DNA from 2 places in the Clostridium sp. ETTB3 genome. Region 2 is predicted to be linked to the other one. Evidence: riboswitches for the same ligand, from Rfam matches in the RefSeq annotation. Region 2 holds a riboswitch; the other holds the start of a gene.
The links. A riboswitch is a leader RNA that binds a small molecule or an ion and turns the genes downstream of it on or off. The one in region 2 is predicted to bind FMN.
Positions count from the first base shown of each region.

Region 1: another riboswitch for FMN. It lies ahead of ACUN06_RS02465 (ECF transporter S component); the one in region 2 lies ahead of ribD (bifunctional diaminohydroxyphosphoribosylaminopyrimidine deaminase/5-amino-6-(5-phosphoribosylamino)uracil reductase RibD).

Region 1 is NZ_CP199832.1:488,571-504,361, reverse strand. Features, by position in the region: gene licT (BglG family transcription antiterminator LicT) at 1-37, opposite strand, end outside; tRNA gene ACUN06_RS02495 (tRNA-Trp) at 237-310, opposite strand; gene recQ (DNA helicase RecQ) at 361-2,553, opposite strand; tRNA gene ACUN06_RS02485 (tRNA-Trp) at 2,684-2,757, opposite strand; gene tsaE (tRNA (adenosine(37)-N6)-threonylcarbamoyltransferase complex ATPase subunit type 1 TsaE) at 3,044-3,505, shown strand; gene tsaB (tRNA (adenosine(37)-N6)-threonylcarbamoyltransferase complex dimerization subunit type 1 TsaB) at 3,502-4,218, shown strand; gene rimI (ribosomal protein S18-alanine N-acetyltransferase) at 4,202-4,660, shown strand; gene ACUN06_RS02465 (ECF transporter S component) at 4,680-5,264, opposite strand; FMN riboswitch at 5,497-5,610, opposite strand; gene ACUN06_RS02460 (Tex family protein) at 5,667-7,829, opposite strand; gene ACUN06_RS02455 (M28 family metallopeptidase) at 8,360-9,724, shown strand; one part of gene prfB (peptide chain release factor 2) at 9,776-10,798, opposite strand; one part of gene prfB (peptide chain release factor 2) at 10,800-10,877, opposite strand; gene secA (preprotein translocase subunit SecA) at 11,048-13,561, opposite strand; gene hpf (ribosome hibernation-promoting factor, HPF/YfiA family) at 13,800-14,330, opposite strand; gene ACUN06_RS02435 (ComF family protein) at 14,764-15,414, opposite strand; gene ACUN06_RS02430 (hypothetical protein) at 15,387-15,791, opposite strand, start outside.
Region 2 is NZ_CP199832.1:1,436,560-1,452,350, reverse strand. Features, by position in the region: gene ACUN06_RS07120 (PatB family C-S lyase) at 1-559, shown strand, start outside; gene ACUN06_RS07115 (hypothetical protein) at 1,021-1,641, shown strand; gene ACUN06_RS07110 (response regulator) at 1,888-2,019, shown strand; gene ACUN06_RS07105 (hypothetical protein) at 2,111-2,785, shown strand; gene ACUN06_RS07100 (N-acetylmuramoyl-L-alanine amidase) at 3,212-4,096, shown strand; gene ACUN06_RS07095 (GNAT family N-acetyltransferase) at 4,224-4,775, shown strand; gene ACUN06_RS07090 (50S ribosomal protein L25) at 4,886-5,446, shown strand; partial or broken gene ACUN06_RS07085 (peptide deformylase) at 5,488-5,652, shown strand; gene ACUN06_RS07080 (MATE family efflux transporter) at 5,749-7,086, opposite strand; gene ACUN06_RS07075 (hypothetical protein) at 7,366-7,533, shown strand; gene ACUN06_RS07070 (flavodoxin family protein) at 7,601-8,218, shown strand; FMN riboswitch at 8,281-8,395, shown strand; gene ribD (bifunctional diaminohydroxyphosphoribosylaminopyrimidine deaminase/5-amino-6-(5-phosphoribosylamino)uracil reductase RibD) at 8,673-9,755, shown strand; gene ACUN06_RS07060 (riboflavin synthase) at 9,767-10,423, shown strand; gene ACUN06_RS07055 (bifunctional 3,4-dihydroxy-2-butanone-4-phosphate synthase/GTP cyclohydrolase II) at 10,444-11,646, shown strand; gene ribH (6,7-dimethyl-8-ribityllumazine synthase) at 11,665-12,126, shown strand; gene ACUN06_RS07045 (HAD family hydrolase) at 12,130-12,777, shown strand; gene ACUN06_RS07040 (hypothetical protein) at 12,954-13,163, shown strand; gene ACUN06_RS07035 (hypothetical protein) at 13,176-13,598, shown strand; gene ACUN06_RS07030 (response regulator) at 13,600-13,869, shown strand; gene ACUN06_RS07025 (sensor histidine kinase) at 14,089-14,541, shown strand; partial or broken gene ACUN06_RS07020 (nitronate monooxygenase) at 14,646-14,781, shown strand; gene ACUN06_RS07015 (biotin--[acetyl-CoA-carboxylase] ligase) at 14,886-15,791, opposite strand, start outside.

The DNA of each region.
Region 1 (15,791 bases), 950 kb from region 2:
CAACTACATTATTATTTAAAACTTTTTCAACTATCATCTGCTTTCTCCCACCTTATACTACCAAAAAGAATGCCTAAATTTAGATTAATCTTAATTTAGGCTCTCATAAATTTTAACATTATAGATATTTAATTGTCAATTTCAAAATCTATTGTTATAGTTAACTTCACTAAATTCAAAGCCTTATGATTTCTTTATTATATATAAAAAAAGACTTAACAAAACTGCTAAGTCTTTGGCAGGGGTACTAGGAATCGAACCTAGCCTAATAGTTTTGGAGACTACTGTACTACCGATATACGATACCCCTCTAACAATGGCTATTCTACCATGTTAACATAATAATTGTCAAGTATTTTTTTAATTATAACTAATAATCTTTTTTAATACTACTGCTCTTATTGCATCATATGTTATTTCTTCTGGAACTACTTCCTTTATATCTTTTAACTTATTATATCCAACTTTGTCTATAGCATTTAAAACTATTTTTTCTTCATCATTATTAAAAAACTCCTCTAAATGTATTTCAAAATCTATTTTATTTCCTTCAGCAATATATTGTTGAATATGACTCATTACAGTAACTAAAGTTAATTTTCTTTCTTTAGCAACTTCTTTTATTGAACTACCTGATTTAATAAAATCTATAGTTATTTCATATGATTTCTTCTTTTCTTCATTATTATTTTTTTCTTTTTTCTTCTTTTCATTTTCCTTATTTAAAACTTCATCAAATGATATATTACTATTTTTCTTACTAATAAAACTCCATGTTACTTCAATATTATTTTCATTAATATATGATTTAATTTTTTCCATAAATTTTTCACCATATTTATTAAGTTTAGAATTACCAACACCACTTATATCTAAAAATTGTTCATTTGTTATTGGCATTCTATTACTAAGTTCTTTTAATGTAGAATCACCAAATACCATATATGGAGGTATTTTTTCTTCCCTAGAAATATTCATTCTTAATTCCTTTAATATAGTAAATAATTCGTTTTCTTCTATTTTAATTTTCTTAACTACTTGCTCTTTAACAAATACTTTTCTTTCTCCTCTTACAATCTCCATAGATTGTTTATTTAATGTTAAAACTGGATATTCTCCTTTATAGTTTAAATCTCCATGTGAAATTAGCATATTAATAAATTCGGTTAATTTATCTTTAGTATAATTTTTTACTATTCCATAAGTTGATAATTCATCAAATCCTAATTCATATACCTTTTTATTATTAGATCCCCTAAGTACATCTACTACCATTCCAATTCCAAATCTTTGATTCATTCTATAGACACATGAAATAACCTTTTGAGCATCAATAGTTTTATCTACTACTTCCCCTAGCGCCTCACAGTTACTACACTTATTACATTTATCATCATATTGCTCACCAAAGTAATTTAATATATATTTTCTATAACACTCCTGCGTATAAACTAAATTTATCATTGTTTGAAGCTTTTCAAGTTCATTTTCTTTTCTAATTTCACTTTCAGTTGCTGTTTCAATAATATATTTTTGAGTTTGAACATCACCTGGTGAAAAAAGCATTATACATTCACTTTCTTCACCATCTCTTCCTGCTCTTCCTATTTCCTGATAATATCCTTCTATATTTTTAGGCATATTATAATGTATTACATATCTTACATTTGGTTTATCTATTCCCATACCAAAAGCATTAGTAGCAATTATTATATTACACTTATCATATATAAAATTTTCTTGAGCTGTTTTTCTATAATCATCACTAAGTCCTGCATGATATTTTTCAACTTGCAATCCATTTGAATTTAATAACTCATATAAATTATCTACTTCTTTTCTTGTTGAAGCATATATTATTCCTGATTCATTTCTATTATTATTTATATAATTTAAAATATAATTTTTCTTATTTACTCCTTTTTCTATTATTATCTTAAGATTTTTTCTATCAAATCCAGATATAAATACTTTAGGATTATTCAATTTAAGTAAATTTACTATGTCTTTTCTAACTTCATCTGTAGCTGTTGCTGTAAATGCTGTAACTATTGGTCTATTTCTTAATAATGAAATTACCCTACTAATTCTTCTATAACTACTTCTAAAATCATGTCCCCATTGCGACACACAATGTGCCTCATCTATAGCAATCATTGAAACATTGATGCTTGCTATCAGTTCTATAAATGCTTGTGATTCTAATCTTTCTGGAGCAACATATAATATTTTTATTTCATTTTTTGCGGCTTCATCTAAAATATTATTTATTTCTATATTACTCAATGATGAATTAATATAAGCAGACTTAATTCCTAGATTATTTATATTATCTACTTGATCTTTCATAAGAGATATTAATGGTGATATAACTATTGTTATACCATCTAATAATATTGCAGGTACTTGATAACAAATCGATTTACCTCCACCTGTAGGCATAATAGTTAAAACATCATTTCCATTTAGTATTTCTCTTATTATTTCCTCTTGCCCTTCTCTAAATGAGCTATATCCATAATATTGTTTTAAAATCTCTAAGACCTTATCCATAAATTCTCCTTACTGCTACAATCTATTTTCTTTTTAATTATTAACTTCATCATTTAATTTATTCAAACATTCGTTCTTATTTTTAAAAAAATTATAAAAAAAGCTAGTAAGAAATTCTTACTAGCTTCTTTGGCAGGGGTACTAGGAATCGAACCTAGCCTAATAGTTTTGGAGACTACTGTACTACCGATATACGATACCCCTAAGTACAAAATATATTATATATTATGTTATACATAAAATCAATATTTTTTCTACTATTTTTCTATTATTCTTTTCTTTTTCGTACTTTTTGGATAAAATATAAAATAACAAATGTTTTTAGTTTGTAGTTATCAAGTGACAAGTTTCTGATGAAATTACTTAAGGAATTTCTAAAAATATATTTTTCAAAATTCAGCCCAAGCTGAATTTTTTCCTTAACTACTAACTACTAACTTCTAACTTCTAACTACAAAATACTAATTAACCGAAAGGGGATGATTTTAACATGATTATTTCTGTTAATAGTGTTGAGCAAACTACAAACCTTGGTATGGAACTTGGCAAGATTTTAAATGCTGGTGACATAATTTGCTTAACAGGGGATTTAGGTACTGGTAAAACACATATAACTAAGGGAATTGCTAAAGGTTTAGGCATAACTGATTACATAACAAGCCCAACTTTTACAATTGTGAATGAATATGATTCTGGTCGTTTAAAATTAAATCATTTTGATGTTTATAGAGTTTCAGATCCTGATGAAATATATGCAATAGGATTCGATGATTATATTTTCTCTGATGCAGTTTCAATAATTGAATGGGCTAATTATATTGAAGAAATATTACCAAAGGATTTTTTACATATTTATATAGAAAAAGACCTAGAAAAAGGCGAAGACTATAGAAAAATCACTATAACTCCATATGGAGAAAGATATGATTATATAAAGGAGTTAAAAATATGATAGTTTTAAGCGTTGATTCTTCATCTTTAGTAACTACAGTTGCTTTACTTAAAGATGAATTTATACTTGGTGAATATACTTTAAACTTTAAAAGAGAACATTCTGTTATCTTAATGGAAAAAATAAAAATGCTATTAAACGAGTGCCAAATTGATATAAGTGAAGTTGATGGTTTTGTAGTTTCTAAGGGACCCGGCTCATTTACTGGACTTAGAATTGGAATGGCAACTATTAAAGGATTAAGTATGGGAGCAAATAAGCCTTATGTTTCAATTTCAAGTTTAGATGCATTAGCAAACTCTTTAATTACATTTGATGGTATAATATGTCCAATTATGGATGCATTAAGAGATAATGTTTATACTGGTCTTTATAAAAATATTGATAGTAAACTAGTAAAATTACTTGATTGCACATCTTTAGATTTAAGTGAACTTGCTGAAATATTAAATGAAAAAGGTGAAAAAGTTATTTTCACTGGTGATGGTATGTTTAAACACAAAGAATTCTTATCTAAAAATATAAATAATTGTGAATTTGCTCCAAACCATTTAAGTATCATTAGGGCCTCTTCTTTAGGAGAGCTTGGTATGGAAAAACTTAAATCTGGAGAGGTTGATGATATGAATTCTGCTCCACTTTATATTAAAAAACCACAAGCACAAAGGGAGCTTGAACAAAGGCTGGCTATGAAAAATGAAAATAAATTATAGTCTTATGAATGAAACCCATGTAAATGGTATATATCAATTAAGTAACGAATGCTTTGCTATTCCTTGGAGTTTAGATTCAATTAATAATGAACTAAATAATCCATTAGCAAAGTATGTAATTGCAGAAGATTTATTAACAAGTGAAGTTATTGGATTTGTAGGAGTATGGATAATTGCTGGAGAAGGTGATATTACAAATATTGCTGTAAGTCCAAAATATAGAAAACAAGGCATTGCATCAAATTTGTTAATAAAATTATTTGATGTGTGTAAAACTTTTAATTGTGAAGATATCACTTTAGAAGTTAGAGCTTCAAACACTCCTGCTCAAAACCTTTATAAGAAATTTAACTTTAAAGAAGAAGGTATAAGAAAAGGATATTATTCAGATAATGGTGAAGATGCCATTATAATGTGGAAAAGAGGGAATTGCACTAAATAGATTGTGCAATTCCCTCTTTTTATGCAATCTTTTTGTTTCTATTTTCAAATTTACTATCAACTTTAAATATTGACTTAGATACCTTTTTATATAATAAATAAGTTAATACTGATACAATAGCTGCTTTTATTGCATTAAATGGAATTATCCCAAAGAATATATAATTTGCTAATGCTGCACCTTTCATATCCATTCCAAACAAAGGTAATAATATATACACATTAGCTAATATACCTGCTACTTGCATTACTAATGCACCACTAATCATTCCAATAATTGCAGTCTTTTTGCTTTTATTTCTATGATATATATATGTTGCTGGCATTATTAAAGCAAGTCCAACTATAATATTAGCAATTTCTCCAACAAATGCAGTTCCAGTTCCCTTTAATAAAAATCTTAAAACTACCTTTAATATTACTATGGCTCCTCCAGTTATAGGACCATAAGCAAATCCCCCCATTAATGCTGGTACTTCACTTAAATCAATTTGTAACCATGGAAATGCCGGTATTATTGGAAAATCAAAATACATAAGTACTACCGAAATAGCCACTAATAAAGATACCTTAATCATTTTGTTTAAATTTTTTGATGAATTCATATATAGATTCTCCTCCCAAAAGTCATCCTCGTGGGCATTAGCTAAATTAATCAATATATTTGATAATAGTTTGTAATATTTATAATGTTTAATAGATATAAAAAGCCCTGATGTTATAAACATCAGGGCATTAAAAACAAAGCTATTAATAAATATAATTTATATATGCAATAAATTTAATTATCAATTAGATAATTAAATTATTATCAATGCTATATTTATATAATTTAACTCTTACCTTCTTTCATCCAGACTTTACTGTCGGCTTCGGAGTTACACCGAATCTGCAAAATTGCTCGCGGGCTATACCGCCGGTAGGGACTTTCACCCTGCCCTGAAGATATTTTTTATTTATTTTTATTATATAATATAATTCCATTTTTTTCAACAACTTTTTTTTCTTTACTTAACCTCTTTCATAGTTAATGAAATTCTCTTTCTCTTTTCATCAACTTCCATAATTCTAACTTTAATTACATCTCCAACCTTAACTATATCTAATGGATGCTTAACAAACTTATTGGCCATTTGGCTCTTATGAACTAATCCATCTTGATGAACACCAATATCAACAAAAGCACCAAAGTCTGATACATTTCTTACAGTTCCCATAAGTTCCATTCCAGGCTTTAAATCCTTTAAATCTATAACACCAGTTTTTAAAATTGGCTTAGGCATATCTTCTCTTGGATCTCTTCCTGGTTTTTGTAATTCTTTAATTATATCCTTTAAAGTTAACTCACCAATTTCAAGTTCTTTAACAAGATTCTTTAATCCCTTTGAATTAACTCTTTCTTCAATATCATTTAAATTTCTATTTTTTAAATCTTCCTTATTGTATCCTAAAATATCTATAAGCTTTCCTGCTGCTTCATATGATTCTGGATGAACTGAAGTATTATCTAAAGGCTCTTTACTTTCCATAACTCTTAAAAAGCCTGCACATTGTTCATATGCTTTTTGTCCAAGTCTCTTAACCTTTAATAATTCTTTTCTACTCTTAAATCCTCCAACTTCATCTCTATAAGAAACTATATTGTTAGCAATTGATGCATTAACACCTGCAATATATGTTAAAAGTGATGGTGTTGCAGTATTTAAATCCACTCCAACCTTATTAACAGAGTCCTCAACTACACCAGCTAATGATTCATCTAATTTTTTTGGAGTAACATCATGTTGATATTGACCAACACCTATTGCTTTAGGATCTATTTTTACAAGTTCAGCCATAGGATCTTGTAATCTTCTTCCTATTGAAATAGCACCTCTTATAGTAACATCTAAATCTGGATATTCCTTAGCTGCAAGTTCTGAAGCTGAATATACAGAGGCACCTGCTTCCGATACAATTACATATGCTAACTCTTTTCCGCTTTCCTTTTTAATTTCATTTATCATTTCAGAAATAACTTCTTCTGACTCTCTAGATGCAGTACCATTCCCTAAAGAAATAACATCAACATCATATTTATATATAAGTTCTTTCAATATTTTCTTAGTACCTTCTACATCATTCTTAGGTAAAGTAGGATATACTGTAGATTTTTCTAAGAACTTACCTGTAGAATCTAAAACTGCAACCTTACATCCTGTTCTAAACCCTGGATCATATCCCATAACCACTTTTCCCTTTATTGGTGCTTGCATTAAAAGAGCCTTTAAATTTTCCTTAAATATTAATATTGCTCCTTCTTCACCTTTATCTGTTAATTCACTTCTTATTTCTCTTTCTATTGAAGGATATATTAATCTCTTAAGTGAATCTTTTATTGCTAACTTTAAATATTCATCTGTAGCTTTATTTCCCTTTAACAATTTACTTTGAAGATATGTTATTATTTTCTCTTCGTTAGCAATTACCTTAACAGATAATACCTTTTCTTTCTCTCCTCTATTTATTGCTAATATTCTATGTGCAGGAATTTTACTTACATCTTCGCTATAATCATAATACATTTCAAATGGAGTTGGTTCTTCACTTGAACCCTTAGATTCAATTTTTCCCTCTCTCATTACAAGTTCTCTTATCCACTTTCTAAATCCTGCATCATCAGAAATACATTCAGCAACTATATCTAAAGCTCCGCTTATAGCTTCATCCACAGTAAGTACCTTTTTTTCTTCATCTATATACTTACTAGCTTCTTCTCTTATATCACCTTTAAAAGTTCCTTCTAAAATTAAATTAGCTAATGGCTTTAACCCCTTTTCTAAAGCTATTGTTGCTCTTGTCCTCTTCTTTTGTTTATAAGGTCTATAAATATCGTCAACTTCTGTTAAGGTATCAGCCTTTTCTAAAGCTTTAACTATATCATCATTTAATTTACCTTGTTCATCTATTAATCTTAAAACATCTTCTTTTCTATCTTTTAAATTTCTTAAATAAGTTAATCTTTCAAAAAACTTTCTGAGAACATCATCACTTAGTCCACCTGTTTGTTCTTTTCTATATCTAGAGATAAAAGGAACTGTATTTCCTTCATCTAATAATTTAATTACATTTTGTACTTGCTTTAAAGTTATGTCTAATTCTTTGGTTAATCTTTCTTCTATATTTACCATAAATTCCTCCAATAAAATTAATCATCTATAAAATTACTTTTCTAATTTAGTATAACATATTTTTACACTATTGATATTATGTTAATAGAATAGTATAATTTATTTGTAAAATATTACCAATTAATTGAAAGGTGGAATTTGCTTGAATAAATTTTTAAACGGATTTTTAAATATATGTCTCATTGTATTTATTATTCTCTTAGTATTAAACCAACTATATATAATTGATTTTTCACTAAATTTAAGAAATATATTTATATTTTTAACATTAATAATAATTTTATTAACTGCAACAACTCAAATATTAATAGGTAAATCTAATTTTTTAAAATTTATTAGCAGTGTTATATTAATAACGATTATATTAGGTGGAATTTCCTTTGTACTAACAAAACAACTCAACATGTTTTTATATATTTGTCTTTTAACATCATTATTTCAATGTATTTTTGAACTTATTAAAAATAACGCATAATATTTTTCCTCACATAATATTATTAAGTATAATACTATTTGTGAGGTCTTTTTTTATGAAGAAAAAAACTTTATACTTTTCACTTTTATCATTAATTTCCTTATTATTATTATTAACACTTCATCTTAATAATACATATTCAGAATTCAATTCATCTAATGTTCGTAATAATATATATGTTTTATCCTCCAATACATTAGGAGGAAGGCTCGCTGGAAGTACTGAAAATGAAATTGCAGCTGAAATAATAAAAAATAGATTTATAAATTGTGGATTAAAATCATTAAATAATGATGGTAAGTATACTCAAACATTTAATACAGTTTGCCCAGTTATTACAAACTCTTCTCCATATTTAAAAATAGAAAATAATGGTGAAGTAGAAGAGGAACTTCAATATGGAGTTGACTTTAAAGAAGATATGATAAATTTTAAAAATAATACTTTTTCATTTTCAAAATCAGATAAAATAAACTCCTATTTATCTTATCTTGATATAACATGTAATGATGGATCATTTTTATTATATGTACCAAAAAATAATGATTTTTCATTTAGAAGTTCTTTTTTTAGTGATTTTTCAAAAGATGCAGTAATTATGATTTCTCAAAATACCTTTAATAAAGTGCTTAATAGTTTAAATGAAGGTAAAGAAATTTCAATTCATATTCCATTTGAAGAAGAAGAAAAGACAATTTCTAATGTTATAGGTGTAATTAAGGGATTTAATTCATCACTTCCTCCATTTATAGTCACAGCACATTATGATCATCTTGGAAAAGATGGCTTAGGAGTTAATTATTCTGGTGCATTAGATAATGCATCTGGAACTTCATTTTTATTAGAATTAAGCAGAAGCCTTTCAACTTACGGAAAACCTAAAAGGGATATTATTTTTGTAGCATTAAATGCTGAGGAATTTGGATTATTAGGTTCAAAAGCATTTGCTGAAGAAAACTTATTTACTATACAAGATTCTAAAGTTATAAATTTTGATATGATTGGAAGTGCTGATTATCCTATAAGTTTAATGCAAGGTAGTAAATTTAAAAATACAGATTCTGAATTGTTAAACTCAATAAAATCAATTTGTAATGAAAAATCAATTCCTTATGAAGTTTTATATGAAGATTCTAGTGATCATGCTAGTTTCAATAACTTAAATATAGATGCATTAAGCTTTTGTCATAGTGATAAAACTAGAATTCATACTCCTAATGATACCTTAGATTATATAGACACTAATGCTATCAATACTGTTTATAGTGTTGTTGAAACAGAAATTAAAGGTTATTGCTATAGCAAATTAACTAATTTTATATATAGCTCAAAATCAATTTTATTTATATCAATAGCTTTACTAACCCTTATAATTTGGGGTATATATATTGAAATTAAGAATAAGTCAAATTTAAAATAATATACAAAAAATACTAGCTATCTTAATTAAATTAAAACAGCTAGTATTTTTTTATTTAGATATGCTTTTTAAATAAGTTGTTATAAATTGATCTATATCACCATTCATTACTGCATTAACATTTGATGTTTCTTCATTAGTTCTATGATCCTTAACCATATTATAAGGATGGAATACATATGATCTAATCTGACTTCCCCATCCCATATCCTTAAGCTCTCCAGTTAAATCTTCTATTTTTTCTTTATGAGCTCTTTCCTTAAGTTCTATAAGCTTAGATTTAAGCATTGACATTGCTGTATCTTTATTAGCAAACTGACTTCTTTCATTTTGGCATTGAACTACAATTCCAGTTGGAATATGAGTTATTCTAATTGCTGATTCAGTTTTATTAACATGCTGACCACCAGCTCCACTTGCCCTATAAGTATCTATTTTTAAATATTCAGGTCTAATTTCTATATCTTGATCTTTAGTTAACTCTGGTAATACCTCTACAGAAGCAAATGATGTTTGCCTTTTGCCATTTGCATTAAATGGAGATATTCTTACTAATCTATGTATACCTTTTTCAGCTTTAAGATATCCATATGCAAATTCACCTTTAACTCTTAATGTAGCACTTTTTATTCCAGCTTCATCACCTTCAAGTAAATCTAATGTTTCAACCTTATATCCTTTTTTTTCGCACCATCTTGTATACATTCTAAGAAGCATAAGTGTCCAATCATTTGCATCACTTCCACCAACACCTGCATGTAAATTTAATATAGCATAATTTTTATCATATTCTCCAGATAAAAGAAGCTCTATTTTATATTCATCAATTTTCTTTTCAATATCTTTTATTTCAATAATAACCTCATTAATAGTTTCTTCATCATCTTCTGCTAATTCAGCTAAAACTTCAACATCATCTAATCTTCTTACTAAACTTTCATATCTATCTATCTTATCTTTAATACTTTTACTTTCCTTAGTAACTTCTTCTGCCCTTTTTATATCATCCCAAAATCCTTTTTCCTGCATTTGAAGTTCAAGTTCTTGAAATCTCTTTTCTAGGCTTTCCTTGTCAAAGTGAAGCCCCCATTTCCTTTAATATTTCCTTTAATGATGGAACCTTTGCAAGCTCCTGCTCTAATTTTATTAACAAAAAATCACCACGCTTAACTAGTTTGTAGCTATTATTAAAATTCCCCTAGGAATTTCTGTTAGTTTCAAGTTTTAAATGACAAGCTACAAGTTTAGGTATAAATATATTTTTAGCAACTCCACAAGGCGCTTCTTCCTTAGCTACTTATCTCTCTTTCCACTTGTCACTAACTATGCTTCTCTTCCACAACAGTTCTTATATTTTTTACCACTTCCGCAAGGACATAAATCATTTCTTCCAAACTTATGGTCGTTTTTTATAGGTTCTTTCTTCAAACTATTATCATCTTGCCCATGGCTTGCTGATGTTTCTTTAGCAACTTGCTCTCTTTCAATAGGTCTTTCAACTCTTACATGGAATAAGAATTTAACTGTTTCAGTCTTAATTCCCTCAATCATTTCCTCAAACATTGCACTACCTTCCATTTGGTATGCTTGAATTGGGTCTTGTTGCTTATATGCTCTTAATCCCATTCCTTGTTTTAAATGATCCATATTATCTATATGATCCATCCATTTTTGGTCAACAACTCTTAAAAGAACTACTCTTTCAATTTCTCTTAATTGCTCTTCACCAAATTCAAATTCTTTACCCTTATATATTTCCATAATAGTTTCTGTTAATTTATTTTTTATTTGCTCATTAGATAAATCAGCTAATTCTTCTACTGTTACAATTCCATGAGGTAAGCATATTTCTTCTAAATATTGAAGTAATGTTCTCACTTCTGCTTCTATATCTTGAACTTCTCCACTTAAATGTGAATTAACTGCATCAGATATAACTTCTTCAATCATTCCTTCTATTTGCTCTTTTAAGTTCTTACCTTCTAAAACTTCAGTTCTTTGTCTATAAATAACTTCTCTTTGAAGATTCATAACATCATCATATCCTAAAAGATTCTTTCTTATATCAAAGTTATTTCCTTCAACCTTCTTTTGTGCATTTTCTATAGCCTTAGTAACCATCTTACTTTCTATAGCTTCAGTTTCTTCTAAACCTAACTTATCAATAACTCCTTGAATTCTTTCTGAACCAAATATTCTCATTAAATCATCTTCTAATGATATAAAGAATATTGATTCACCAGGATCTCCTTGACGTCCTGATCTACCTCTAAGCTGATTATCTATTCTTCTTGATTCATGTCTTTCAGTACCAAGAACTTTTAATCCACCAACTTCTCTAACACCTTCTCCAAGCTTAATATCTGTACCTCTACCTGCCATATTAGTAGCTATAGTAACCATTCCTAATTCACCAGCATGAGATATTATTTCTGCTTCTTGAGCATGATATTTAGCATTAAGAACTTGATGTTTTATTCCTCTTTTCTTTAATAAAGATGAAATATATTCTGACTTATCAACACTTGCTGTACCAACAAGAACTGGTTGATTTTTTTCATGTGCTTTAACAATTTCTTCAATTATAGCTTTATATTTTCCTGATTCATTTTTATAAACCATATCTGATTTATCTATTCTTTGAACAGGTCTATTAGTTGGAATAACTATAACATCTAAGTTATAAATTTCTCTAAATTCATTTTCTTCAGTTAATGCAGTACCAGTCATTCCTGATAATTTAGCATACATTCTAAAGTAATTTTGGAATGTAATTGTAGCTAAAGTTTTTGATTCCCTTTGAATCTTAACTCCTTCTTTTGCTTCAATTGCTTGGTGAAGACCATCTGAATATCTTCTACCTTCCATAAGTCTTCCTGTAAATTCATCTATTATAACTATTTCATTGTCCTTAACCATGTAGTCTTTATCATCCTTCATAGTATAATTAGCTTTTAATGCTTGTGTAACATAATGTTGTAATTCTAAATTTTGAGAATCTGCATAATTTTCAATTCCAAAATATTTTTCAGCTTTTACAATTCCATCATCAGTTAATAATACTGCACTTGCCTTTTCATCTACATTGAAATCTTTTTCATTTATTAATGTCTTAACAAAATTATCAGCAACATTATAGAACTTAGTAGACTTATCACCCATTCCTGAAATAATAAGAGGTGTTCTAGCTTCATCTATTAAAATAGAATCTACCTCATCCACTATACATAAATTAAGTTCTCTTTGAACTCTATCTGCCATATGAATAACCATATTATCTCTTAAATAATCAAATCCAAATTCATTATTTGTTCCATAAGTAATATCACAACCATAAGCTTCTCTTCTTTGTTGTGGTGTAATTCCATGAATTATACATCCAGTAGTTAATCCTAAAAAACTATATAAAACACCCATTTCTTCCATTTGTGTTTTTGCTAAATAGTCATTTACTGTTATAACATGAACACCCTTACCTGTTAAAGCATTTAAATATGCTGGTAAAGTAGCAACTAAAGTTTTACCTTCCCCAGTTTTCATTTCTGCAATTCTTCCTTGATGTAAAACCATACCTCCAAGTAATTGTACTCTAAAATGCTTCTTTCCAAGTACTCTACTTGAAGCTTCTCTACAAACTGCAAATGCTTCTGGTAACAAACTATCTAAAGATTCACCTTTTGATATTCTATCTTTAAATTCTATAGTTTTTGCTTGTAATTGTTCATCACTTAAGCTTTGCATACTATCATCTAATGCTTCTATTTTATCTGCAATTAATTGAAGTTTTTTAACTTCTCTTTCACTATATGTTCCAAATATCTTTTCTAAAAACCCCATAACATATTTCCTTTCAAGATTAATTTTTTATGTAAATTTAGACAAATTTAAATTAAATACTTAATTTTAAAATTTTATATATTTAATTTACCTATATAAAATTATCTTTTTTATTTTTCACTTAATAAATTATATCATTTATACTATTTATAATTCAACAGAAATGTATATTCATAAAACCAATTTAGTACTTTAGATAAAAATAAAAGGAGCCTTATTAAAAAGCTCCCATTATTAATTAAATATAATCAGGTTCTAATAAACCATAATTTCCATCTTTTCTCTTATATATTACATTGATATTTTCTGTATCACAATCTTTAAATACAAAGAAGTTATGTTCTACTAATTCCATTTGCAATATAGCTTCTTCAGCACTCATTGGCTTTATATTAAATCTTTTAACTTTTACTATTTCTCCTTCGTTGTCATCTTCTTCTGATGCAACTTCATCAAAATTACCAAATCTTAATGATTCATTACTTCTTCTTTGTAACTTTGTTTTTTGTTTTCTAATTTGTCTTTCAAGTTTATTTTCTACTAAATCTATTGATTTATACATATCATCAGTAGATTCCTCACATCTTAAAATTACTCCATTAAAAGGTATTGTTACCTCAAAAATTTGGCTATTTTTTTGAACTGTTAATGTTGCTCTTGCAGTTACATTTGGTTCAAAATATTTATCCATCTTTGAAATCTTTTTTTCTACTATTTCTCTCAATGCAGGTGTTACGTTAATATTCTTTCCAATTACTGTTACTCTCATAAGGTCAACCCCTCTCTTTAAGTTCTAATTATATTTGTTAAGATTTCAATATTTACTATATGTATATATTACCATTTTTCTTCTCATTACTCAAATATCTTTTTCTGAATTTACAGAAAATTTAAACTTATTATCTCTACATAACTCCTTTTTTCTTTCCTTTTCTTAATATTTTACAAAAAAAAAAACATCAATTCTTTCGAATTGATGTTTTTTTATAAAGTTAGCTGACCTGGATTTTGACCCCACACTCGCCTGCTGGAGCTTTTGCTACCCGGAATTAACCTCTCACTACTAACACTCTCAGTATTTCTACTGGCAGGACTTACTTCTATACCGCACCATGCTCATTAACTCTTTGTTTAACTTACGTGGATCGTTTCGCCTGCGACTGGCATCGACTTTCATCCACAGACCTAACTTTACATTACTATTATATATCGCTTTTTGCAATTGTCAATACAATAATCCTTTTTGCGCCATTATTTTTCAATATTTTTTTACATTCATTTATTGTTGAACCTGTTGTCATTACATCATCTATTAATATAACCACTTTATTAAATATATCCCTATTATCTTTTATTTTAAAAGCTCCTTCAACATTAATTCTTCTTTCATCTTTACTTAATGTTTTTTGCTCCTTAGTATGCTTAATCTTTAATATACAATTGCTAATAGGAATATCAAGTAAATACCCAATTTTGTACGCTATAAATTTACATTGATTAAATCCCCTATTTTTAATTGCACTTTTAGTCATTGGTACATAGCAAATTACATCAGCCTTAATTTCATTTTTATTTATTATTTCTAATATAAATTTAGATAACACTTCTCCTGCTATAAAATTTTTACTATACTTAAATTCTAAAATTAATCTTTTTAATATACCACCGTAAAACCCATAGGAAATAGCTTCTTTATTTGCCAAATTTACGTTTTTTATTTTACTTCTACAATAATCACATATTCCTACAAATCCCTCTGTTTGGCATATTATACATTTTTCTTCTCTTGGATAAATTATATCTAATAATTCCTCTCCTACTTTTCTCAATAATTTAAGTATTGTTTTTCCCATAAACTTTTATTAAACATCCTCGTTATAACTTTAGCTTTATCCATTTCTTCTGAAACTTCTCTTGATACCATTATAGCTTCACATTGAATATCTTGAGACATATTTACAGCCCCACAAATATAAAGTATTTTTTTATATGAATAATATATATCATCTGCAAACAACATTATCACATTTAAATTTGGAATGTTTCTAATATATTGTCCACAACTATTAGTTATTATGAACAATGTATTACTATATCCTTGGATTATATCACTAACAAATTTAAAATCTTGATTTTTATTATACCTCACAACTCTTATTTCTAATGACTTCAATGTACTACAATAATGATTATACACTTTATTTAACTTTTCCTCTGATGGAACTACAAT
Region 2 (15,791 bases):
AATACATCAAGATATAATAATTGGTGACAAAAAGCAAATTCCAGCAGCAACTATAGGTAATTATGATGATATTCTTGTAACATTAACAGCTGCTACAAAGACATTTAATCTTGCTTCTTGTCAAAATTCATTTGTAGTTATTCCAAATGATGAAATAAGAGAAAAATTTGATAAATATTATAATTCAATTGGTGGAGATAATGGTAATGTATTTGGATATATAGCTGTTGAAGCTGCTTATAGATATGGGGAAGAATGGTTAAAGGAAATTTTAGATAAAATAAGAGGAAATTATGAGTATACTAAGAGTATTTTATCAAAGCATTTGCCACATGTAGTTGTTTCTCCCTTAGAAGGAACTTATTTAGCATGGTATGATTTTAGCTATTATATAGAGGAAAAGGATATTAAAAATTTCTTCCAAGAAAAATGCAATTTAGCAGTTGATTATGGTATATGGTTTGGTGAAACTGGTAAAGGGCATGTAAGAATAAACTTAGCAACAGAAAGAAAAATTGTTGAAGGAGCAATGAATAATATTATAAGAAGTTTAACTTAATTTTAAACTCTAACAAAGATATAAAGGATTATTGAATTATTGTTAATAAAGGTTAGAGATTATATTTGATATCTTAAAGAGATATAGATTTTATAAAATGATTAATAAGTATAATTTATTTAGAAATCTTAGTTTTTATTCTAAGGTTTCTTTTTTTAATATAATAATCGTAATAAAAATCCTCGTAAATGATATAAAATAAAAACAAAAAAAATGCCAATTAATAAATATATTTTTATTTATTAAAGGTCCAATTTTAAATGTAAATGAAAATAAAAATGGATTAACAATAACATAACTTTTATCTAAAAATATATTTTGGAGTATGTTGGTTTCAATACAGTATATAAATTTTATGGAAATGTAATTATTATCACAGTAACATCAATAATTTTTATAGTATTATTAAAAAGACTATATTAAATACATGGACTTTTAATAATGAAGAAAGAGGTAGGGATATGAAAAAATTTATAAAAGAGCAAGTGCTAAAGGCGGTAGATGCTCTTGAAGTAATAATAGGAATACTTTTATCAGTTTGTATTGCAATATCAGTTATATATCTTATTTTTGATATAAAATCTATTTTTGGAGCTAATAACTTAGAAGCTTTTAACAATTATTTATCTATAGCATTTAATTTTGTTATAGGAATAGAATTTATAAAGATGTTATGTAAACATACACCTGAAACAGTAATTGAAGTTTTACTTTTTGCAATTGCAAGACAATTAATTGTTGAGCATATGACAATATTCCAAAATTTAATTGGAGTAATAGCAATTGCAGGGTTATTTGCAACAAGAAAATATTTATTTTATAATTTTGATGAAGTAGATAAAACTATTTATAGAGGTAGTGAAAGAGTAAAAAGAATAAATTTTTTAGAGCATATTGATATACCTTATGAAAATAAAGAAGATAATTTAGAAGACATTATTTTAAGAGAAGTAGAAACAAGAAAATTAGAGTTAGGTATAGGAGTTTGTATTTATTACCCAGGATTTGCTTTAAGAGTTGCAAAGATAAAAAATAATGTAATTACAAGAGTTGAAGTAATAAGATCAATTAAAAAGAAATAATTGCTAAGAAAAGCTTAGGGAAGTATAATAATTTCCTTGAGCTTTTTATAATATAAAGGATTTTAAAAATTTATTTTTAGTTTATAATTTAGTAGTATTATAAAAAATAAATTACTGACACCTAGGATGAAAAATTATGGTTGATATATTGATTGTAGAAGATGATAATAGTACAAGAAGACTATTAGAAAGAATTTTAAATAGATAAGATTATATTGTTTTTAAGATTGAAGAGGGAGTAAAGCAATGGAATTATTAGAAAATCATCATATTGACTTAATAATTTTAGATATAATGATGCCTAATATGAATGGATATGAATTTGCTAAAGAACTTAGAGAAGCAAATTGTATGACACCTATATTAATTAGAAAATGAAAAAGGTAAAGTATAAAATAAAAATATATGATATAATGAAAAAAATTTCTACTTAATAATTATACATTAGATAAATAAAAAGAGGTATAAAATGAAAAAAGGAATAAAAATAATATTAGCAAGTGTATTAATTTTACTAATTATTTTTGGAGTTATGTTTATTAGTAAAAATAATAAAATTAAATCTGAAATAAAAGAAGAAAATAATAGTGGCAGTATTACAGAAACTGAAGAAATAGGACAAGGTACATTAGGGTTTTTAAAATCAATTGTTGGTGTTAAGGCTGAAAGTTTAGAAATTATAAATAAACCTGTAATGGGGATTAAAGGAAGTGTTTTTGCACCAGAAGAAGCAATTGTAAAAGGAATAAATTATTTTTTACAGCAAACTAATAATAATAAAATGAAAAATCTTAAGATAGATATAGAAGATAATACTATAGATATTTATGTAAATTATAAAGTTAAATCAGATAAAGATATTCCTATTAAAATGAAAATTAAGCCAAGCTTAAATGAATCTAAAGATTTAGTTATTGACATTGGAGAAGTTAAGGTTTTAGATTTAAAAGTAGCAAATTTTATTGTGAATTTAGTTATGAAAACATTTGTAATAGATTGGTTTGATAATAGTAATATAAAAGTTGAATATGGAAAAAATAATGTGATTATTTCTAAAGAAAACTTTAAAAATGTAAACTTAAATTCAATTGAAGTTAAAAATGAGGGAATATTATTAGATATGATTATTAATTTAGAAAAGTAATAAGAAGATAAGTTAATGAATTAAATTTTATTATTATATAAGCTACATAGTAGTTTGAAAGAATACTATTAGATAATCCTAAGAAGTAAAAGTAATCTTCTTAGGATATTTTTATTTTATAAAATTATTCATTAGCAAAGCTCTTTTTTGCCTTTAATACAGGTATAAATGTTTTAATCAATAAGAATTATAGCAAATTAATATTATTAGTACAGTGTTATGGTATTTTATTAAGTTTTAATTTTTTAAATTTTAGAAGTTGGTATGTAATTTTATAAAAAATTAGCTTTATTTTTTATAAAATTATACTTAAATAATGTATATTTTAAATAAGGGAAAAGTAGAGTTTTGGATTATTAAATAGAAAAATATGGAGCAATGTTATTGGTATTTGCATAAAATACAAAGTGGGAGGGTGTGTTAAGTATGAAAATAGCAGTAAGAGGAGGACATTGTCCAAATGTTCCTGGTTCAAGAGGAATAATAGACGAATTAAAAGAAGATAGATTAGTAAAAAATGCTGTAATTAAATATTTAAATCAAATGGGAGTAAGTGTTTTAGATGTTACACCACCAGACTCAACTTCAAGTTCATCTGCAGATTTAAGTTATGGTGTTAATAAAGCTAATAACTGGGGTGCTGATTTATTTGTATCAATACACTTTAACAATGCTTATAGCACTTATAATGGTGCATTAGGAACAGAGGTATGTGTTTACTCTGAATATGACATTGCAGGAAGAGTTGTTAATAAAATGGCATCTTTAGGTTTTAGAAATAGAGGACAAAAAGTAAGAACAGGATTATATGAATTAAAGCATACAAGTATGAAATCAATGATAGTTGAAGTTTGCTTTGTTGAAGCAACTGAAGATGTTGCTTTATATAAGAAAGTTGGCTATGATTATATTGGAAAAACGATAGCTGAAGCTTTAGTTAATAGAAGTTCTGGAGTTACACCAACACCAACGCCAACTCCAGAGCCAGTACCAACACCAACTCCACAACCAACAAGTAAAAATTACAATAGTTGGATAGCTAGATTACAAGAAGAATGTAATAAGCAAGGATTTTCTAATCAAAAAGTAGATGGTATTGCAGGACCAAATACATTAAATGGATCTCCTATGGTTAGAAGAGGAGCAAGAGGCAATATTACTAAGTTGATTCAAGAAAAATTAGGGATAAGTGCTGATGGTATTTTTGGAGCTAATACAGAAGTTGCAGTTAAAAATTATCAAAGAACAAATGGACTTTCAGTAGATGGAATAGTTGGTCGTAACACTTGGAGAAAATTATTGAATTTATAATTAGATAAGTTATGATTATTAATTTTTCTACAAAGATATATTTAGAAGAAAGATTCATAATCATAGCTTTTTAAACAATGCTATATTTAAAATAGCTAATAACTAAATGGAAGGATGGTAATAAATTATGATAAATTCACTAAAGGTAAAAAGAAAAGATGGGGAAATAATAGAAATAAAATTAAGAGAATTAAAATTATCAGATATAAATAAGATAATAAAATTACAAGAATTAATAATAAATGGCCTTGAAAATAAGGAGTTATATGCAGATTCAAAACGAGAAGAATTTGAAGAATACATAAATTGTAATGGAAAAATAATAGGATGCTTAACAAATGAAGATGAGCTTATTGCAATGGGGGTATATGCAAAAAAGGGATATGATGAATCAAATTATGCATATGATATAGGTTTAAATGGAGAAGAAGTTCTTAAAGTTGCACAAATAGAATCAACAATAGTAAAAAGTGAATATAGAGGAAATAAGCTTCAAAGATTAATTTGTGAAGAATTAGAAAAGATTGCAAGAAAAGATGATATTGAAATATTAAGTGCAACAGCTTCACCATATAATGAATTTAGTTTAAATACATTTATGAATTTAGGTTATGAAATTAAAAAAGATAAATTAAAATATGGTGGATTAAGAAGATATGTTTTAGTAAAGGAGTTATAGTAAAAGATATTTTTTATTTTATAGTAATATTAAATAACTAATTCGAATAGTATATGATATACAAAATAAAAAAACATATGTAAATCATAAGTGAAAAGGAAGGGTTAGTTATGGATAATTTAGTATTTAACGTAAGTGAAAGAACTGAAAAGGGAAAAAAAGCACGAATGAACGGACAAATTCCATGTATTATTTATGGGAAGGAATTAAAAGAATCTCTTCTAGGAGAAATTACAAAAAGAGAGTTAATTAGATTATTAAGTTGTCCAAAAAGTTCAGTTATATCATTAAGGTTAAATGGAGCTTATAAAAAATGTATAGTAAAAGAAATGCAACAGGATTCTTTTGGAAAGGTAATTCATATAGATTTTCAAAGTGTAAGCAAGGGTGAAGTTGTAAAACTTAAAATTCCAATAGTATTTACAGGACAAGATGTTATAGAAGCAAATGGATTGCTATTAGAATCATTTGTTACTGAAATAGAACTTCAAGGTGAACCAGGAACTTTCCCAGAAAATATATCTGTAGATGTGTCTAAGCTAAGTCAAGGAAATCAACTATTAGTCAAAGATTTAAATATACCAAGCAATATGGTTGTTGAAACTAATGAATATTTAGCTGTAGCTAGAGTTGGATATATATCTAATAATATAATAGAAGAAAATGTGTAAGATGAATAATAAATAAAATGTATAAAATATAATAGAATAGTGAAAATAATTTTTCTTTAATAGAATTTAGACAAACTATGAAATATGAAACAATAGAAGTAGAATATCTTGATAAGAATTTTAAAAAGCAAAAGGATATATTTACTGGCTTTATTGCACAAATTATTCAACATGAAATTGATCATTGTAATGGAATAATAATTTAATTAATTAAATAAAAAGGAACAGCTAAGATATAATTATAAACTATCCTTGATAAAAGGTATGTTTTATTATTAGCTGTTCCTTTTTAATATTTTTATTTAAGATACATGTTTATTAATTGACTTATTAAAAATTATAAATGCAATAATTGAAGTTATAGCTTCAGTAATACCAAAGGCACTCCATACACCATTAACACCAAAAATACGACTTAGTAAAAAGGCTAAAGGTATAATTAAAAATACATAGCGTAATAAGGAAATTATTAAAGATTCAATACCTTCTCCAAGTGATTCTAATGCTCCTGATGAAGAAATTGAAATTGAAGAAACTATAAATCCAAGGCTTATAATTTTAAGTGCAGTTACACCAGCTTGTATAGTTTCATAGCTACTTGTAAATAATCCTAGTAGCTGTCTTGGAATTGTAAAGCATAAAATCATCCCTAAAATCATAAGAGCTAAAATTAATACTAAAGAAGTTTTATATATTCTTTTTACTCTTTTATGCTCACCAGCTCCAAAGTTATAACTCATTATAGGTCTCATACCTTGAATTATTCCATTGGCAGGAAGATATATAAATGTTTGAAGTTTATAATATACACCTAAAACTACAACATACATAGGTGAAAGTGCAGATAAAATACCATTTAATGCAGATACAAGTAATGATGGAAGAGCCATATTAAGTGATGCAGGTATTCCTATATTATAAAGTTTCCAACAAATAGGGTTTTCACGATTTAGATATTTCAATGATAATTTAATATTAATTCCTTTTTGTAAATAAGCAAATATGTAAATTAATAATGTAACAGTTTGTCCAATTCCTGTTGCCCATGCAGCTCCTTCAATACCCATAGCTGGGATAGGCCCAAGACCAAATATCATGATTGGATCTAAAATAATATTAATAATACATCCAGCAGTTAAACTAATCATTGCTATAACCATTTTTCCAACTGATTGGAATATCTTTTCAAAAGTTACACTAATCATAATAATTACAGAAAAGCTTAATGCAATATTAGAATATCTTGTTCCAAGGTTTATTATTGTAAAATCTGAAGTAAATAATTTAAGGAATCCAGGCATTATAATTATACCAATTATAGTTAGTAAAATTCCATGAACAATACTAAGAGCCATGCCTTGAGTAGCTACAACATTAGCTCTTTGCTTTTTTCCAGCTCCTAAATAAAGAGCAATCATAGCATTTATTCCCACACCAAACCCAACAGCAAGTGATATGATAACATTTTGTATAGGATAAACAAGTGATATAGCAGTCATTGCATTTTCACCTATTTTTGCGACAAAAATACTATCAATTATGTTATAAAGTGAGTTTACCATCATTGATATCATAGCTGGAAGAGATAATGATAGTAGCAATGGTAAAATGGGTTTTTCCTTCATATAATTTTGATTCATATTTTTATACATCTCCTTTAATATTAATATTTAAAAAAACTTATAATTTTTAATAATTTTTCACAGAAAAAAAGACTATAAATTTGGCTGTTTTTATATCAGAAACAACAAAATTTATAGTCTTAGTAATGTCAAGACGGACATATTTTTTTATAATGTTATCATATATATATATTAATGTCAATTTATAATATGTAAAACATTTAAAAGCATATAAGATAAATTGAAAATATGATAAAATAATCTTAGTATAAATAATAATAGAAAGATGTGATTTGATTGAATAATAAAATGAAGGTAAATTTAAATGATGTAGTTGAATGTATAGAGTTTGAAGGTGAATTATTAACTCATTATTATAATAAAAAAACAGACATTATAAATTTTGAATATAAAATAATTATAGCTTTAAGTAGAGCAAGGAGTTATGTAAAGTGCTATGGCTAAAAATTTAGCTTAAATAATAGGTTTAAATTTATAATATTTATATAAAATTAGTATAGGAGTGTTTTAAATGAAGGTAATATTACTTAATGGAAGTCCAAAATCGAAAGGATGCACATATACAGCATTAAAAATAATTGAAAATGAGTTAATTAATGAGGGAATAGAAGTTAAATTTTATGAGGTTGGAAATAAGCCAATAATAGGATGTACTGGATGTACCGCTTGTAGAAAACTTGGTAAATGTGTGCATGATGATTTAGTTAATGAAGTAAGTAAAGAAATAGAACGTGCTGATGGTTTTATTGTAGGTTCTCCTGTTCATTATGCCGCAGCAAGTGGAGCAGCAACTTCATTTTTAGACAGGCTTTTTTATTCAACAGATAAAAATCAATTAAGACATAAATTTGGAGCAAGTATTGTTTCATGTCGTAGAGGTGGAGCAAGTGCTACATTTGATCAATTAAATAAATACTTTACAATAAATGAAATGCCTATAGTGTCATCTGTTTATTGGAATCAAATACATGGAAATACACCAGAAGAGGTTGTACAAGATTTAGAGGGCGTTAGAACAATGAAAGTATTAGCAAGAAACATGGCGTATTTAATTAAGTGTAAAGAAGCAGCTAAAAATGTACCACTTCCTGAATTAGTTCCAGTTGAAAGAACAAATTTTATTAGGTAAAATATAAATTAAATAATTATTGACAAAAAATAGTATTTATAATAATATTAAATTATAATTTAATAAATCTTCAGGGCAGGGTGAAATTCCCTACCGGCGGTAAAGCCCGCGAGCTATTTTAGCAGATTCGGTGAGACTCCGAGGCCGACAGTAAAGTCTGGATGAAAGAAGATAAATGTAAATATAGTAGTTAAAAATACTATATTAGTTTTGTGTATTTATGCTCTGAAATATTTTATATTTCAGAGCTTTTATATTTTCACAAAATTTATATGATTATTTTTATAAATTTTATTTTTATAGTTATATTTATTAAATATTTTTTATTGAATTGATTGTAAATAAAATACTAATATAAGAATAATTTCAAATTATTAAGCCCTGAGTAAAAATCTCAGGGCTTTTTTTGAATGATTTATTAAATTCAAATTAATTTCATTGTGAGGTGATAAATTTGGATAAAAAATTTATGCAGTTAGCCATTGAATTGGCAAGGAAAGGGGAAGGAAAAGTAAATCCAAATCCAATGGTTGGAGCTGTAATTGTAAGGGATGGAATTGTAATTGGAGAAGGCTATCATGAAAAATATGGGGAAGGACATGCTGAAGTAAATGCATTTAAAAGTTTAAAGGAAGATCCAAGTGAAGCTACTATGTATGTAACTTTAGAACCATGCTCTCATTACGGTAAAACACCACCATGTGTAGATAAAATAGTTGAAAATAATATAAAGCGAGTAGTTATTGGGATGATTGATCCTAATCCGTTAGTTGCAGGAAAGGGAGTAGATAAATTAAAAAAAGCTGGTATAGAAGTAAAGGTTGGTATATTAGAAGATGAATGTAAAAAGCTTAATGAAGTATTTATAAAATATATATTATCTAAAAAGCCTTTTGTAGTATTAAAAGCTGCTATGTCCCTTGATGGAAAAATAGCAACAAGAACTGGTGAATCTAAATGGATTAGTTCTAAAAAATCAAGATTACAAGTTCATAATTTAAGAAATAAGCTTTCTGGAATTATGGTAGGAGTAAATACTGTAATTAAAGATGATCCAGAATTAACTTGTAGAATACAAAATGGAAGTAATCCAATAAGAATTATTGTTGATAGTATATTAAGAATACCTATGAATTCTAAAGTATTACAAAATAACGACAATAAAACAATAATAGCAACCACAAAAAGAGCAAATATGAAAAATATGCAAGAGTTATTAAAAAAGAATATTAAGGTGTTGATTATAGAAGAAAAAAATGGACAAGTTAATTTAAATGCTCTTATTAAAAAGCTTGGAGAATTAAATATAGATAGTATTTTATTAGAAGGAGGAGGAACTCTTAATTATTCTGCTTTAGAAGAAAATATAGTTGATAAAGTAATGATTTATATATCCCCTAAAATTATAGGAGGAGAATTTTCCAAGACACCAGTAGGTGGCATAGGAATAGATAAATTAAATGATGCATTTAAATTGAAAGATATTACTGCCAATATTGTAGATGAAGATATCTTAGTTGAAGGATATATAGGTTAGGAGATGATTATATGTTTACAGGTATAATTGAAGAATTAGGTGTTATACAGGAAATAAAAAAAGGTGTTAAATCTTCAAAATTATTAATAAAATCAAATAAGGTTTTAGAAAATACAAAGATAGGAGATAGTATTTGTACTAATGGGGTATGTCTTACTGTAACAGATTTAAAGATAAATAGTTTTGAAGCTGATGTTATGGCTGAAACACTAAGGAGAAGTAATTTAGGAGATTTACAAGTAGGAAGTAAAGTTAATTTAGAAAGAGCATTAACTTTAAAAAGTAGATTAGGAGGTCATATTGTAAGTGGACATATAGATGGAACTGGTGAAATTCTTTCATTAATGAAAGAGGATAATTCTACTTGGGTCACTATAAGAACTACAAGTGATATTTTAAGATATATAGTTTTAAAAGGTTCAATAACAATTGATGGTATAAGTTTAACGGTTTCATATGTAGATAAATCTGTATTTAAAGTTTCAATAATACCTCATACTGCACAAAAAACCACCTTATTAACTAAGAATAATGGTGATACTGTTAATCTTGAATGTGATGTGATTTCAAAATATGTTGAAAAGGTTATGGAGTTATCAAAAAAGGAAGAAAACAAAAAGAACACATTGTTAACAGAAGATTTTCTAAGAGAAAATGGATTTTTCTAATATGAAAGGAGCAAGGTTTTATGTATAAATTTAATATGGTTGAAGATGCTATTAAAGATATAAAGGAAGGAAAAATTATAATTGTTGTTGATGATCCTGATAGAGAAAATGAAGGGGATTTATTAATGGCAGCAGAGAAAGTTACAGGTGAAGCTATAAACTTTATGACTAAGTATGGACGTGGGCTTATTTGTATGCCTGTTGAAGAAAATAGATTAAATAAATTAAAAATAGAACCAATGGTTGATAAAAATACAGATAATCATGAGACTGCTTTTACAGTATCTATTGATCATGTTGATACAACTACTGGAATATCAGCATTTGAAAGAGCGATTACAATTCAAAAGGTTATAGATTGTAACTCTAAGGCGGAAGACTTTAGAAGGCCAGGACATGTATTTCCTTTAGTAGCTAAAAAAGGGGGAGTATTAGAAAGAAATGGACATACAGAAGCTGCTGTAGATTTAGCTAAACTTGCCGGATTAAAAGGTGCAGGAATTATATGTGAGATTATGAAGGATGATGGTACTATGGCTAGGACAGCAGATTTAATAAAATTTTCAAATGATCATAATTTAAAAATAATTACAATCAAAGATTTAGTTAAGTATAGAAGAAAAATAGAGGAAAAAGAAAATTTAGTAAAAAGAGTAGTAGAAATTAAAATGCCAACTAGATATGGTGATTTTAAAATGTTTGGCTTTGTAAATGAGTTAAATGGTGAACATCATGTTGCTTTAGTTAAGGGAGAAATAAATGAAAATACTAAAGTATTAACTAGAGTACATTCTGAATGTTTAACGGGAGATGCTCTAGGCTCTAAAAGATGTGATTGTGGAGAACAGTATGATGCAGCTATGAAGAGAATTGCTGAAGAGGGCAGTGGAGTTTTACTCTATATGAGACAAGAGGGAAGAGGTATAGGACTTATTAATAAATTAAGGGCTTATGCGCTTCAAGATAAGGGCTATGATACTGTAGAAGCTAATGAAATGTTAGGTTTTCCAGCAGATATTAGACGTTACGATGTTGCAGCTGCAATATTAAAAGATTTAGGTGTTTCTAAAGTGAAATTAATGACTAATAATCCTAGAAAGATAGATGGATTAGAAATGTATGGAATAGAAATTGTAAATAGAGTTCCAATTCAAATGAATCACAATGAGAAAAATGAATTTTACTTACAAACTAAAAAAGAAAAGCTTGGACATATGCTTTAAAATTAGGAGGAATAAGAAATGAGAATATTAGAAGGAAACTTAGTAACACAAGGGCTTAAAGTTGGAATTGTAGTAGGAAGATTTAATGAATTTATAGTATCAAAGTTATTAGGTGGAGCCTTAGATGGTTTAAAGAGGCATGGAGTAGAAGAAAATAATATAGATATTGCATGGGTTCCAGGAGCATTTGAAATACCACTAATAGCAAAAAAAATGGCTAAAAATGATAAGTATGATGTAGTAATTTGCTTAGGAGCAGTTATAAAAGGAGCAACACCTCATTTTGCTTATGTTTGTACAGAAGTTTCAAAAGGAATTGCAAATGTATCACTTCAAACAGAAAAACCAGTAATCTTTGGTGTTTTAACTACTGATAGTATTGAACAAGCTATAGAAAGAGCTGGTACTAAGGCAGGCAATAAGGGATATGATGCAGCGGTTACAGCTATTGAAATGGCTAATCTTTTAAAGAGTTTTTAGTCCATGAAATACATTATTTTTGATTACGATGGTACTTTGCATAATAGTATAAAAATATATAAACCTGCTTTTATGACAGCTTATGATTATTTAGTTGATAATGGTTATGCAAAGAAAAGAGAGTTTTCAGAACAAGAAATAAGTAAATTTCTTGGCCTAAGTGCAAAGGATATGTGGAATACATTTATTCCCAATTTGCCAAAGTGTGAAAAAGAAAAGTGTAGTTCAATTATAGGAGAATCTATGATTAAATATATATCTGAAGGAAAAGCTCAGCTATATAATGGTGTTATAGAAACACTTAATAAATTAAATGAATATGGATATAAGTTAATATTTTTAAGTAACTGTAAATCTAGCTATATGTATAAACATATAGAAGCATTTAATTTAAATAAGTATTTTATAGATTTTTATTGCAGTGAAAATTTTAATTTTATACCTAAGTATGAAATTTTTGAGTGTATTAAGAAGAAGTACCAAGGTGATTTTATTGTTATTGGTGATAGGTTTGTTGATATAGAATTGGCAAAGAGGTATAATTTATTTTCTATTGGGTGTGGTTATGGCTATGGAAATTATAATGAACTTAAAGATGCTGATTATATTATAGATAATTTTAAGGATATTATATCTATTATAGAGATATAGCTTTTATTAGCTATATCTCTTTTTTCAATGATACTAATTTAATGTAAATTTAAGGTTTATATAATAGTAGATTAATTATAATATATTATCTTAATATTAAGATTAACAATACCAATTGATAAAGATTAAAGAAATTTAATTAAAAATACTGAATATTTAGGGGGATAATAATAAAAATGATAAAATATAAGAAGAAAATTATAATTGGGACAAGTCTTGTTATTATTGTAGGGATGGGAATAGCTTATACTAATAGTACTCCTGGAAAAAAATTTATAAAATATAAAATAAATAAAATTTATTATTCACAATTTGAAGATAAAGAATATAAAAATAACTTTAAAGAAACATTATATAAAAACTACAAAATACTTCATAATGAATAAGTTGAAATAGCTTTGCCTTTATTATTTTCATATTTAGATAAAATTGAAGTAAAATCAAATGAAATTTTAGGATATATTCCTAAAGAAGAACTTACAATTCAGTTAGATTTTGATAAAGAAATATTTCAAGAAGGATTGAGCATAGGAGATACACAAAGACATGGGGCTGGGTATTATAATAAAACATATATGAATGTTGAAGATGTTTTTAGAGAAATTATTAATAACTTACCAAAAATAAGAGAAAATGATGATTCATTTGTAATACAGTCAATGAGTTTTAAAGAAAAATTATTTAACTTATATTATAATTATTTACTTGATAACTTTTTTAAAGATAATAACTTAAATGAACAATATTTTCCTATATGGTTTATAAATGGACTTAATGAATATTATTGTTCTATTAAGGAAAAATTATTGGAGGATAAATAATATGAAAATTTTAATTGCTGAAGATGAAGACGATATAAGAAGGTTATTAGCTTTAAATATGAAGAAAGAAGGTTATGAGGTAATTGAATGTAAAGATGGAATAGAAACTTTAGAAGCTTTTAAAAATCAAGAAGTTCATTTAGCATTATTAGATATAATGATGCCTAATATAGATGGTATAACTGTAATGGAAGAAATAAGAAAAACTTCTGTGATTCCAATAATTTTTATAACAGCTATGTCAACTGATAGTGATAAGGTTTTAGCATGAGGATTAGGTGCTGATGATTACATAGTTAAACCAATTAATACCATTGAGTTAACAGCGAGAGTAGCATCTCAATTAAGACGTTGTTATCAATATGTAAATAATAAAGAAGAAAAACAAGAATATTTAACTATAATTAACATAAATTCAAGGAGAGCAACTAAAATAATAACTGATTTATTTGAATTTTCTTTATTAGATAGTATGGATTATAAATTAAATATGAAAAATGTAGATGTAAATGAAGTCTTAAGAGAAATTGTTGCTTATTATATTCCGGAGCTAGAGGCAAAAGATTTTAATTATGATTTTAATATATCTGAAGAAGAATATTTAGTTAATATTGATGAAGTTAAATTTACAAGAGCAATAAGTAATTTAATAGATAATGCTATAAAATATAATGAAAAAAATACAACTTTATCTGTTATATCACGAAAGTTTAATGATAGAATTGAAATAAGGATTTTTGATGATGGAAGAGGTATTAATGAAGAAATAAGAGATAAAATCTTTGAGGCTTTTGTAAGAGAAGATAAAGCTAGAAGCTCGTCAACAGAGGGGGCTGGGTTAGGACTTGCTATTACTAAAGCTATTATAGAAAAGCATAGTGGAAGTATAAAATTGCTTGATAACACAAAGGGAACAGAATATAAAATAATACTAAATATTTAAAAATGCTGTATTAAGTTGGATGTATTAATATTGTTAAAGAGTATGAAAAAAGATACCAGTAATATTTATTGGAGGAGTTTATGATAGATATGACAACTATACTATATTGTATAACTGGAGCATTAATAAGAGTTGTAAAAGGGGGATATTAATAATTCGCTTATATTTTGTGGTGAAAATGCGTATAAATTGAATAAAATTATTACAGTTAAAGAATTAATTAGAGAATTAAATAAATAGACAATAAAAGCTGATTTATTAATTTAAATCAGCTTTTATGTATTAATTTTATTCAGTTTACACAAAGTTTTTTACAGGGTCTATAATTTATAGAAGCATATATTTTATTCATTTACTTTTCTAATTGTAATATCTCCAGAATTTAATATTTTAGTTGACCCATCAGAGTTTTTTACAATTAAAGAACCATCATTAGCTATGTCAATTGCTTTTCCAATTAAAGATATTCCTTTAGAAGTATATATAATATCTTGATTTAAAACTATACTCCTTTTTTTATATTCTGAAATAAAATCATAATTTTCTATTTTAGAAATCATATTTAAAATATTATTTGCAATTTCTGCACAAAGCAAGTTTCGATTAATTGTACTATTATTATGCTCAAATAATGATGAAGCAATTTTTCTTAATTCTTCTGGAAAATCATTTTTAGGTTGTGTAAAATTTAATCCTATACCTAAAATTAAATAATCAATGGTTTTACTTTCAAAATTAGTAGAAGTTTCTGCTAGTATTCCTGCAATTTTTTTACCATTTAAATAAATATCATTAATCCATTTAATTTGGCAGTTAATACCCGTTAATTTTTCAATTGCATCACAAATTGCAACAGCCGATGATGTGGTAATTAACACTGAATCCATTGTTGTTAAGGATAGCTTAAGTATGATACTCATATAAATTCCAGTGTTAGCAGGTGAATAAAATGACCTTCCAAGCCTTCCTTTACCATTAGTTTGTTCTTCTGAAATTACAATAGTGCCATGTTTAGCTCCATTTAATGCTAATTTCTTTGCAATATCATTAGTAGAAGTTACTTTTTTATAGGTGTAAATATCAATATATTTGAACTCATCATTTAAGTATAATGTAATTCCCTCTTTTGAAATAAAATCACTATTTTTACTCAAAAAATATCTAGTGGTTGTAGTTGAAGTAAGGGTATAACTATCATTTCTAGAGGGATTTATAGCTTTACTTATTGAAATTGTTGATAAATTTAAAGG